2 linked regions of the Kineosporia sp. NBRC 101731 genome follow. The main gene of each other region encodes a partner of the protein of the gene in region 2 in a complex. Links are inferred from orthologs where the notes say so. Each region holds a gene or a part of one and is shown on either strand. Other genes may lie near its edges.

What was found. Proteins that work in one complex are often made in the same cells at the same time.
Region 1: the proteins of secA (region 2) and secY are in contact, whole or in part, in a crystal structure (PDB 3DIN), measured with the Thermotoga maritima proteins. The link is inferred for Kineosporia sp. NBRC 101731 from one-to-one orthologs. Residues at the interface, in WP_004082002.1 of Thermotoga maritima: Glu261, Ala262, Arg263, Lys300, Ala301, Arg302, Thr303, Ile304, Ile305, Leu323, Tyr324, Asp325, Pro326, Val329, Ser330, Tyr333, Ile336, Lys340, Phe345, Val349, Glu363, Phe364, Tyr374, Ser375, Gly376, Gly377, Glu393, Ile395, Thr482, Ser483; in WP_004081795.1 of Thermotoga maritima: Glu108, Gly109, Glu110, Glu111, Ala236, Glu237, Arg238, Arg239, Ile240, Thr241, Ile242, Gln243, Tyr244, Ala245, Arg246, Arg247, Val248, Thr249, Gly250, Arg251, Arg252, Val253, Tyr254, Gly256, Ala257, Ser258, Thr259, Tyr260, Leu261, Pro262.

The regions. Positions count from the first base shown.
Region 1 is NZ_BSTC01000001.1:1,189,387-1,194,157, reverse strand. The notes cover bases 524-3,454. They hold secY (preprotein translocase subunit SecY), read right to left. Parts: upstream 2,679-3,454; coding sequence 1,368-2,678; downstream 524-1,367. Other genes in these bases: rpmD (50S ribosomal protein L30), read right to left, coding at 3,350-3,454; rplO (50S ribosomal protein L15), read right to left, coding at 2,884-3,348; QSK05_RS05285 (adenylate kinase), read right to left, coding at 782-1,354; map (type I methionyl aminopeptidase), read right to left, coding at 524-759. In the rest of the region: more of map, read right to left, coding at 1-523; more of rpmD, read right to left, coding at 3,455-3,532; rpsE (30S ribosomal protein S5), read right to left, coding at 3,532-4,191; rplR (50S ribosomal protein L18), read right to left, coding at 4,239-4,628; rplF (50S ribosomal protein L6), read right to left, coding at 4,628-4,771. UniProt on the Escherichia coli protein: The central subunit of the protein translocation channel SecYEG. Consists of two halves formed by TMs 1-5 and 6-10.
Region 2 is NZ_BSTC01000002.1:342,353-348,040, forward strand. The notes cover bases 1,338-4,596. They hold secA (preprotein translocase subunit SecA), read right to left. Parts: upstream 4,268-4,596; coding sequence 1,538-4,267; downstream 1,338-1,537. Other genes in these bases: QSK05_RS08780 (GNAT family N-acetyltransferase), read left to right, coding at 4,441-4,596. In the rest of the region: QSK05_RS08770 (Rv3235 family protein), read left to right, coding at 626-1,195; more of QSK05_RS08780, read left to right, coding at 4,597-5,598; QSK05_RS08785 (GNAT family N-acetyltransferase), read left to right, coding at 5,595-5,688. UniProt on the Escherichia coli protein: Required for protein export, interacts with the SecYEG preprotein conducting channel.

The sequences.
Region 1 (4,771 bases), on a different replicon or contig from region 2:
GTCTTCGAGCAGAGCCACCGAGTGCTCCCAGTGAGCGGCGTTCCCGCCGTCCACCGTGGCCACGGTCCACTCGTCGGCGAGCACCCGGGTGTCCGGGTTACCGGCGGTGAGCATCGGCTCGATGGCCAGGCAGATGCCGGTCTTGAGTTTCGGTCCACGGTCACGCGTGCGGTAGTTCAGCACGTGCGGGGCCTGGTGCATCTCGGTGCCGATGCCGTGACCGCCGTAGTCCTCGACCAGGCCGAAGCGGTCACCGACGAAGTCCTCGACCGCCACACCGATCGCGTTCAGGCGTTCTCCCGCGACGATGGCCGCGATCCCGCGCCACATCGACTCCTCGGTGGTGTCGATCAGGTCCTGGTCGGCCTTGGCCTGTTCCGGGTCCCGCTCGCTGTCACCGGGCACCACCGCGGTGAAGGCCGAGTCGCCGTGCCAGCCGGCCAGGATGGCCCCGCAGTCGACGCTCACCACGTCGCCCGCCCTGAGCACCTTGCTGCCCGGGATGCCGTGCACGACCTCGTCGTTCACCGACACGCAGAGCGTGGCGGGGTAGGGCGGACGGCCGTAGTTCAGGAACGACGGCGTCGCGCCCCGCCCGACGATCAGCTCGTTCGCGACCCGGTCCAGGTCACTCGTCGTCAGCCCGGGGGCCAGTGCGTCACGCACGGCCTGGAGGGCGTCGGCGACGATCAGCCCGGCGGCCCGCATGAGGCGGACCTGATCGGGCGTCTTGTACTGGATCCGGTCGCGACCGAGCATTCTTGGTTCTCTCTTGGTTGGTTCAGACAGCGAAGTCGTTGCAGGCGGCCAGGAGCCGGCTGGTCACGTCGCTGATGTCACCCATGCCGTCGACCCGCAGCAGCAGGTTGCGGTCCGAGTAGATGTGCACGAGCGGAGCGGTCTGCTCGGTGTAGACCTCGAGCCGGTGCCGGATGACGTCTTCGGTGTCGTCCGGGCGACCTTCGATCTCGGCCCGCTTGAGCAGACGGTCCACCACTTCGTCCATGTCCACGGTCAGCTCGAGCACAGCATCCAGCTTCGTGCCCGAGGTCGCGATCATCGAGTCGAGCTCGTCGACCTGCGCCGCGGTACGCGGATAACCGTCCAGCAGGAACCCGACAGCGGCATCCTCCTCGAGGAGGCGGTTGCGCACCATCTCGTTGGTGACCTCGTCCGGCACGTACTTCCCGGACTTCATGATCTCCTCGACCTGCTTGCCGAGCGGCGTTCCGTCCGTGACGTTCTGCCGGAAGATGTCACCGGTCGAGATCGCCGGGATGCCGAAGTGGGACGCGACCTTCTTGGCCTGTGTGCCCTTTCCAGCGCCGGGTGGACCGAGGATCACAAGCCTCATCGACGCACCGCTCTCATCGCAGGAACCCTTCATAGTGACGCTGCTGCAACTGGGACTCGATCTGCTTGACCGTTTCCAGACCCACTCCGACGACGATGAGGATGCTCGTACCGCCGAAGGGGAAGTTCTGATTCGCGTCGACCAGGATCAACGCGATCAGAGGGATCAATGCCACCATGCCGAGGTACAGAGCACCAGCAAGAGTAATGCGACTCAGAACATATTCGAGGTAGTCGGCCGTCGGTCGGCCCGCGCGGATTCCGGGGATGAAGCCGCCGTACTTCTTCATGTTCTCGGCGACCTCGTCCGGGTTGAACGTGATCGCCACGTAGAAGTACGTGAAGAAGACGATCAGCGCGAAGTAGAGCGCGATGTAGATCGGGTGGTCGCCCTTCACCAGGTGGTCCCGGATCCAGACCACCCAGCCGGCGGTGCTGTTCTGCCCCTGGAACTGGGCGATCAGGGCCGGCAGGTACAGCAGCGACGAGGCGAAGATGACCGGGATGACGCCCGCCATGTTCACCTTGATCGGGATGTAGGTCGTCGTGCCGCCGTACGCCCGCCGGCCGACCTGCCGCTTGGCGTACTGCACCGGGATGCGGCGCTGGCTCTGCTCGACGAAGATGACCGCGGCCATGATCAGCAGACCGAGACCGATCACGATGAAGAAGGTGTCGAAGCCCCGCTGCGTCTTGATCGACCAGAGCGAACCCGGGAACGCCGATGCGATCGAGGTGAAGATCAGCAACGACATACCGTTGCCGATGCCCTTCTCGGTGACGAGCTCACCCAGCCACATGATGAAGCCGGTACCCGCCGTCATGGTCAGAACCATGACGCCGAGGGTGAAGAGGTCGTCGTTCGGGATCAGCGTCTCGGTGCAGTTGGTGAAGAGGCCACCCTGCTGACGGGAGATCGCCACGAAGGTGGTCGACTGCAGCACCGCGAGACCGATGGTCAGATATCGCGTGTACTGGGTCAGTTGGGCGGTGCCGGACTGACCTTCCTCCTTCAGCGCTTCGAACCGTGGAATGACCACGGTGAGCAGCTGGATGATGATCGAGGCCGTGATGTACGGCATGATCCCGAGCGCGAAGATCGACAGCTGCAGCAACGCACCACCGCTGAACAGGTTCACCAGCTCGTAGAGGCCGGACGAGCTGCTGTTGCTCGCGAGGTCCACACAGCGACGTACGGCCGCGTAGTCGACGCCGGGGGTCGGGACATACGACCCCAGGCGGAAGAGCGCCATGATCGCTACGGTGAAGAAGATCTTGCGCCGCAGATCAGGGGTTCGAAACGCCCGGAAGAACGCGGTGAGCACGCAAAACCTCCTGCGCGCTGCCCAACACAGGGCAGCTCGTCGTGACGGGCCATTGGATTGGGCCGTTGGTGCGCCCGACAGAACGGCTGTGAGCCACCTGGGCCCGCCGATCTGCAAGACGCCGGTCGTGTGACCTTAACACCCCGGCGACTCCCATATTTCGGGAGTCACCGGGGTGTCAGAAATCGAGCTGGTCGAGCAGGTGCTACAGCTCGGTGGCGCTGCCACCGGCAGCAGCGAGCTTCTCCTTGGCGCTGGCGGAGAACTTGTTCGCGGTCACGTTGATCGCAACCGAGATCTCGCCGTCGCCCAGAACCTTGACCAGGTGTCCCTCACGGACTGCACCCTTGGCCACCAGGTCCTCGACGGAGACGCTGCCGCCGTCGGGGAACAGGGAGCTGAGCTTGTCCAGGTTGACGACCTGGTACTCGGTCCGGAACGGGTTCTTGAACCCACGCAGCTTCGGGAGCCGCATGTGGAGGGGCATCTGCCCACCCTCGAACCGGGCCGGAACCTGGTAACGGGCCTTCGTACCCTTGGTACCGCGACCCGCGGTCTTACCGCGCTTGCCGCCTTCACCACGACCGACCCGGATCTTGGCCGTCTTGGCCCCGGGGGCCGGGCGCAGGTGATGCACCTTCAGCGCGTGCTCGCGCTGGCCTTCTGCCATCTCAGTCCACCTCCTCGACGGTGACGAGATGCCGCACCGTGTTGACCATCCCGCGAATCTCGGGACGGTCTTCCTTGATCACAGAGTGCCCGATCCGCTTCAGGCCGAGCGAGCGCAACGAGTCGCGCTGGTTCTGCTTGCCGCCGATCTTCGACTTGATCTGGGTGACCTTCAGCTGAGCCATCAGCCGGCCACCCCCGCGGCCCGGGCGCGCAGCATGGCGACCGGAGCGACGTCCTCGAGAGGCAGACCACGACGGGCCGCAACCTCTTCCGGACGCTCGAGACCACGCAGCGCGGCAACGGTCGCGTGAACGACGTTGATCGCGTTGTCCGAGCCGAGCGACTTGCTCAGCACGTCGTGAATACCGGCGCACTCCAGCACGGCGCGCACCGGACCACCGGCGATAACACCGGTACCGGGCGAAGCCGGCATGAGCAGCACGACGCCGGCCGCTTCCTCACCCTGGATCCGGTGAGGAATCGTGCCCTGGATACGCGGAACCTTGAAGAAGGCCTTCTTCGCCTCTTCAACGCCCTTCGCGATCGCGGCGGGTACTTCCTTGGCCTTGCCGTAACCGACGCCGACCGTGCCGTCGCCGTCACCGACGACCACCAGGGCGGTGAAGCTGAAGCGACGACCACCCTTCACGACCTTGGCAACCCGGTTGATCGCGACGACGCGCTCGACGAACTGGTTCTTGTCCTGGCCGCCGTCACGACCACCACGGTTGTCGCGGTCACGGCCGCCCCGGCGACCGCCGCCGCCGCTGTTCTCGCCGCCGCTGGTCGGCCCGCCGGAGTTGGTGTTACCCCCGGGCCCGCGACGCTGAGGTCCAGCCATCAGACGTTCCTTCTCTCTCGCTTCGTAAAGGTCAGCGTGCGCATGGGCTAGAGGACCAGCCCGGCCTCACGGGCGCCGTCCGCAATTGCGGCGACACGACCGTGGTACCTGTTGCCACCGCGGTCGAAGACCACAGCGGTGACACCGGCGGCCTTGGCGCGCTCGCCGAGCAGCTCGCCGACACGGCGGGCCTTGGCGGTCTTGTCGCCGTCCAGGCCCCGCAGGTCTGCCTCCATGGTGGAGGCCGACGCCAGGGTCTTGCCCTGCGTGTCGTCCACGACCTGCACGAAAACGTGTCGGGCGGAACGGTTCACGACCAGGCGCGGGCGCTCCGTGGAGCCCCGCAGCTGCTTGCGCACTCGCAGGTGGCGACGGGTACGGGAGGCCTGCTTGTTGCGGACCGAGCCACCGCCGCTGCGCTTGACACCGATAGCCATTACTTCTTACCCGCCTTTCCGACCTTGCGCTTGATCACTTCGTCGGCGTAGCGGACGCCCTTGCCCTTGTAGGGGTCGGGCTTACGCAGCTTGCGCAGGTTGGCGGCGACCTCGCCGACAGCCTGCTTGTCGATGCCGGACAC
Region 2 (5,688 bases):
GTCCCGGTGCGAATGACGTGGATATAGCTCACGAGTGGCCACGGTGGTATCAGGTGAACCGGCATCTCATCGGTGCCGACCCGCACAAACTCCTACCCGGCGAGCGCTTGCGGTCACCGGATCTGGTCAGCAGACCAGCGACACCGGAACAACGGACGCGTGCCGAGGCACCGGTTCCGTCACAGACCAAACAGCACAGCCAGAGGGAGGCCGGTCGATGACGTCACCGAAAGGCTCAGCCGTCAAAGATGGTTCAGGCGGATGGGACAACCGACCCCATCGCCCCAGCTCTGCTCCCGACATCGGCCCTGCCTCCAGCACCATCGCGGCCCCGATCCATGGCACTGCCCCGGACACCGGCACCCACATCCCCGGCGGCATCAAGACCCTTACCCGAAAAGCCAGCGCAGACGTCGAAGTCCGCACCGGCGACAGGGAACGCGGCGACGGAAAGCGACGGACCGCCCGAAGGCCGGAGACCTCACGGGCGAAGATGGCGGCATCCACGCCTCCGCCGCTCCGGTGCACGCCGATCCCGCGCAACGAGCCCCGGCCCGCGATCAGGGTCCACCCGCATGAGAACTGGCGTGACGTGTCTCCGGCCCAGGGCACGCTGACCCTGATCATGCCGTCACCCGAGCTGGGTACGACCTCGTCCGGGGCCGGCTCCTCAGACACCGACCCGTCGCAGATCCGGCCGCCGGAAGCCGGCATTTCAGCGGTCAGGCCTCCGGCGAGCGAGACAGTTGCCACCGCCCGGACACCAGCGGCCGGACCCACAGCGGCAGAACTTCCGGCGGCGAGGTCGGATTCCGCGCCGGTCGCACTGCCGGGAAGTTCCGGGCTGCTTCCCGAACCGCGCCCCTGGGCGGCAGCTTTCATTCAGGCAGCGATGGAGGTGGCATCGGGATTGAGGCCTCCGACCCAGTTGATCCGCTGGACCACCCCCGAAGTGCACGGAACACTCGTCCGCCGGGGAACTCTCACGGCCCGGGCCCTGCGTAACGGCAACGGGATGGGGACGAAGCCGCGGCTGCGAGCACTGCGGGTCTGCGTCCCCAAGACCGGGGTGTGCGAGGTGAGCGCGGTCATTGCGGAACCGGAACGGGTTCGAGCCGTGGCCTTTCGCATGGAAGGTCTCCACGGACGCTGGCGCGTCACGGAATTCGAGATGCAGGGCCGCTACGAGAACTAGGGCGCGAACCGTTCCCAGTGCTACCCATCCTCAGCGTTCCGCGGACACGACGGGGATGTCACGTCGAGAAAGGATCTCCGCCTTGGGATTTCAGGGTCCGTGAGTCTGACGGATCGTGAGTCACGGGAGGAATGACCATCTCGACAGGCTGTTCGCGGACATCGGCCGGCAGAACGGCCGCGGCCCGCCACCGGAGAGTACCGGTGGCGGGCCGCACGTGGTCCTGGAGAAGACCGAGCCTCTGTGCCATCTGCTGAGGCCACGAGGACCACCGGGCGAACCGCGCCCGACCCTCCTCCTCGGCCGTTCAGCTGTCAGGGCAGAAGGCCCGAAGGCCCTTCGTCAGCGACGGCCCTTTTTACGCGACGCGCGCCGCGACGCCCGGTTGACCGGTGCGCCGTCCTCGTCCACCGGGGTGGCCGTGCCGTTGTTGTTCTCCTGGTGCACCTCGACGCCACCACCGACGTCCTCGCTGGGGGCGCTGTACTGCAGCTGCGCGGGACGCTGCTGACCGGCGACCAGCCCCTTGGCGACGAGAACCGGGGCGTCCTGGCTGAGGCTCGCCTCCTCGGCAGGCTGCACCTCGACCTCGACGTGGAAGAGGTAGGCGATGGACTCTTCCTTGATGCCCTCGGTCATGGCCTGGAAGAGCAGGTAGCCCTCGCGCTGGTACTCGACCAGCGGGTCACGCTGAGCCATGGCCCGCAGGTGGATGCCCTCCTGCAGGTAGTCCATCTCGTACAGGTGCTCACGCCACTTACGGTCGAGCACAGAGAGCACGACGCGGCGCTCGAGCTCGCGCAGCGTGTCCTCTCCGAGCTCTTCCTCGCGCTTCTCGTAGGCCAGCCGCGCATCGGCGGTGAGCTCCGCGATCAGCATGTCCTGCGTGATGGCGCCCCGTTCGCCGGCCTCCTCGATAACGTCTTCGAGCGAGATGGTGGCCGGGTAGAGGCGCTTCATCTCGGTGAAGAGCTGCTCGAGGTCCCAGTCGTCGGCGAAGCCCTCGGCGGTCGCGGCCTGGATGTAGCTCTTCAGCACGTCGTCGACGAAGTGCCCGATCTGCTCGTGCAGGTCGGCGCCCTCGAGCACCCGGCGGCGCTCGGCGTAGATGACCTCACGCTGGCGGTTCAGCACGTCGTCGTACTTGAGCACGTTCTTGCGGATCTCGAAGTTGCGGCCCTCGACCTGGCTCTGCGCGCTCTGGATGGCGCGGGTGACCATGCGCGACTCGATCGGGACGTCGTCCGGCACCTTGGCCGCGGTGAGGAACGACTCGACCATGCCGGAGTTGAACATGCGCATCAGGTCGTCCTGCAGCGAAAGGTAGAACCGGCTCTCGCCCGGGTCGCCCTGACGGCCGGAACGACCGCGCAGCTGGTTGTCGATACGCCGCGACTCGTGCCGCTCGGTGCCCAGCACGTAGAGGCCGCCGAGTTCGATGACCTCTTCGTGCTCGTCCTTCGTCGACTGCTTGGCCGCCTCGAGGGCGGCCGGCCAGGCTTCCTCGTAGGCCTCGGGAGTCTCGACCGGGTCGAGCCCTCGCGCCTTCAGCGTCGCGACCGCGGTGAACTCGGCGTTCCCGCCGAGCATGATGTCGGTACCACGACCGGCCATGTTCGTGGCCACCGTGACCGCGTTCTTGCGGCCGGCCTGCGCGACGATCGCGGCCTCCCGCTCGTGCTGCTTGGCGTTCAGCACCTCGTGCGTGACCTCGGCCTTGCGCAGGAGCTCGGAGAGGTGCTCGCTCTTCTCCACGCTGGTGGTGCCGACGAGCACGGGCTGACCGGTGGCGTGCTTCTCCGCGATGTCCTCGACGACCGCGTCGAACTTCGCCTCTTCGGTCTTGTAGATCAGGTCGGACTGGTCCTTGCGCTGCATCGAGCGGTTGGTCGGGATGCTGACCACGCCCAGCTTGTAGATCGACATCAGCTCGGCCGCCTCGGTCTGGGCGGTACCGGTCATCCCGGAGAGCTTGTCGTACATGCGGAAGTAGTTCTGCAGGGTGATCGTGGCGAGCGTCTGGTTCTCGCTCTTGATCTCCACGCCCTCCTTGGCCTCGATGGCCTGGTGCAGACCCTCGTTGTAGCGACGGCCGGCGAGGATACGACCGGTGTGCTCGTCGACGATCATCACCTCGCCGTTCGTGACGACGTACTCCTTGTCGCGCTTGAACAGTTCCTTCACCTTCACGGCGTTGTTCAGGTAGCCGATCAGGGGGGTGTTGACGCTCTCGTAGAGGTTGTCGATGCCGAGGTGGTCCTCGATCTTCTCGATGCCGCTCTCGAGCACACCCACGGTGCGCTTCTTCTCGTCGACCTCGTAGTCGTCGTCGCGCTTGAGCACCTTGGCCAGCTTGGCGAACTCGACGTACCACTTGGTGGGCTGGTCGGCCGGGCCGGAGATGATCAGCGGCGTGCGCGCCTCGTCGATCAGGATGGAGTCGACCTCGTCGACGATGGCGAAGGAGTGGCCGCGCTGCACCAGGTCCTCGCCGTTCCACGCCATGTTGTCGCGCAGGAAGTCGAAGCCGAACTCGTTGTTCGTGCCGTAGGTGATGTCGCACGCGTACGACTCACGACGCTGCGCCGGTGTCATCTGCGACAGGATGTTGCCCACCGAGAGACCGAGGAAACGGTAGACGCGGCCCATCAGGTCGGACTGGTACTCGGCCAGGTAGTCGTTGACCGTGACCACGTGCACCCCGCCGCCCGACAGGGCGTTCAGGTAGGCCGGTGCGGTGGCGACGAGGGTCTTGCCCTCACCGGTCTTCATCTCCGCGATGTTGCCGGAGTGCAGTGCCGCGCCACCGACGAGCTGCACGTCGAAGTGCCGCTGGCCGAGGGTGCGCTTCGCGGCCTCGCGCACGGTGGCGAAGGCCTCGGGCAGTAGCGCATCGAGACTCTCGCCATCGGCGAAGCGTGCCTTGAACCGCTCGGTTTCTTCCCGCAGCTCGGTGTCGCTGAGCCGGACGAAGTCATCCTCGAGCGCGTTGACCTGTGCAGCCTGGTTCTGCAGCCGCTTCAGGGTGCGGCCTTCTCCGGCTCGCAGCAGCTTCTCGACGATCTTCACCACGGGGCGCTCTCCCAGATCCTTCAACCGTGCTTGTGTCCGGCGGCGCGACCTGTGATCACGCTGCCGCTTCTAGGCATGACGAACGGCAGTGCCGTGCCGTGCCCTCCATCGTAGACAGGCTTGGGACCAAACGTGTTTGCTCCACCGGCGCTTCATCGGTCAGGCTCGCAGGTGTGTCGGGTGAGTGGTCTTCCTCCAGCAGCCTTGTCCCCCAGCTCACCGACGGTTTGGTGACGCTGCGCGAGCTTCGTGAAGCAGACGTCGACACCATCGTCGCGTACTGCAACGACCCGGCCATGGAGCGCTGGACCACGGTTCCGTGGCCCTACCGGCGTGAACACGCCCTCGAGTACGTCGCCGCCGGGCGACGGTCGTGGGCCGAGGGATCACGTTTCGACTTCGGCATCGAGTACGAGGGCCGGCTGGTGGGGGCGGTCGACCTGCGCCGGCCGGTCCTGCCCGCACTGGCCGAGGTCGGCTTCGCCCTGGCCCCGCAGGCGCGGGGCCGGGGCCTCATGACCCGGGTGTTGCGCCTGGTGCTGCCCTGGGGCGCCCGTCAGGGCATCCAGGTGGTGCAGTGGCGGGCCAACGCCGGCAACTGGGCCAGCCGGCGGGCTGCCTGGTCGGTGGGCTTCACCGTGGAGGGCCCGCTGCCCGGTCTGCTGGAACACCGGGGAGCGATCGTCGACGGCTGGCTGGGATCGATGCGCGTGACCCCGGACACGGCCTTGGTGCCGGCCCATCCCTGGTTCGACCCGGTGACGATCACCGGTCGCTCGGTGAAGCTGCGCGCGGCCCGGGAGAGCGATGTCCCCCGCTTCGTGCAGGGCCACGCCGACCCGGCGAACAAGCGCTGGATCCCGGGCATCAAGGAGACCTACACCGAGGCTGATGCCCGGGCCCATCTGGAACGGGACGCCGAGAGCGCGGCCGCCGGGCGAGTGCTGTCCTGGGTGGTGGTCGATCCGGAGCTGGACGTGATGCTCGGTGAGGTACAGGTCTTTGTGCAGAACCTCCGCGACGGTCAGGGCGAGATCGGCTACTGGCTGCATCCCGAGGGGCGCGGGCGGGGCCTCGCGACCGAGGCGACGTTCCTGGCCGCACGGCACGCCCTGCTCCCGGTCGAGGAGGGCGGTCTGGGCTGGAACAACCTGGGCCTGCGGGCGAGCGCCGACAACCTGGCCTCGCAACGCGTCGCCGAGCGGGCCGGGTTCCGGCGGGTCGGCATCGAGCGCAACATCCACCAGCCACCGTCGGGCGGTGCCCGCACCGGCCTGGTGAAGTACGACATGGTGCCCGCCGATCTGGCCACCCTCGAGTACCCGGCATGAGCCGGCCCCGCCGCCAGCCGGAGTCAGCCCTGGCGGACGGCTACCGACTGCGCCCCTGGAGTACCTCCGACGCCCCCATGATCCAGATGG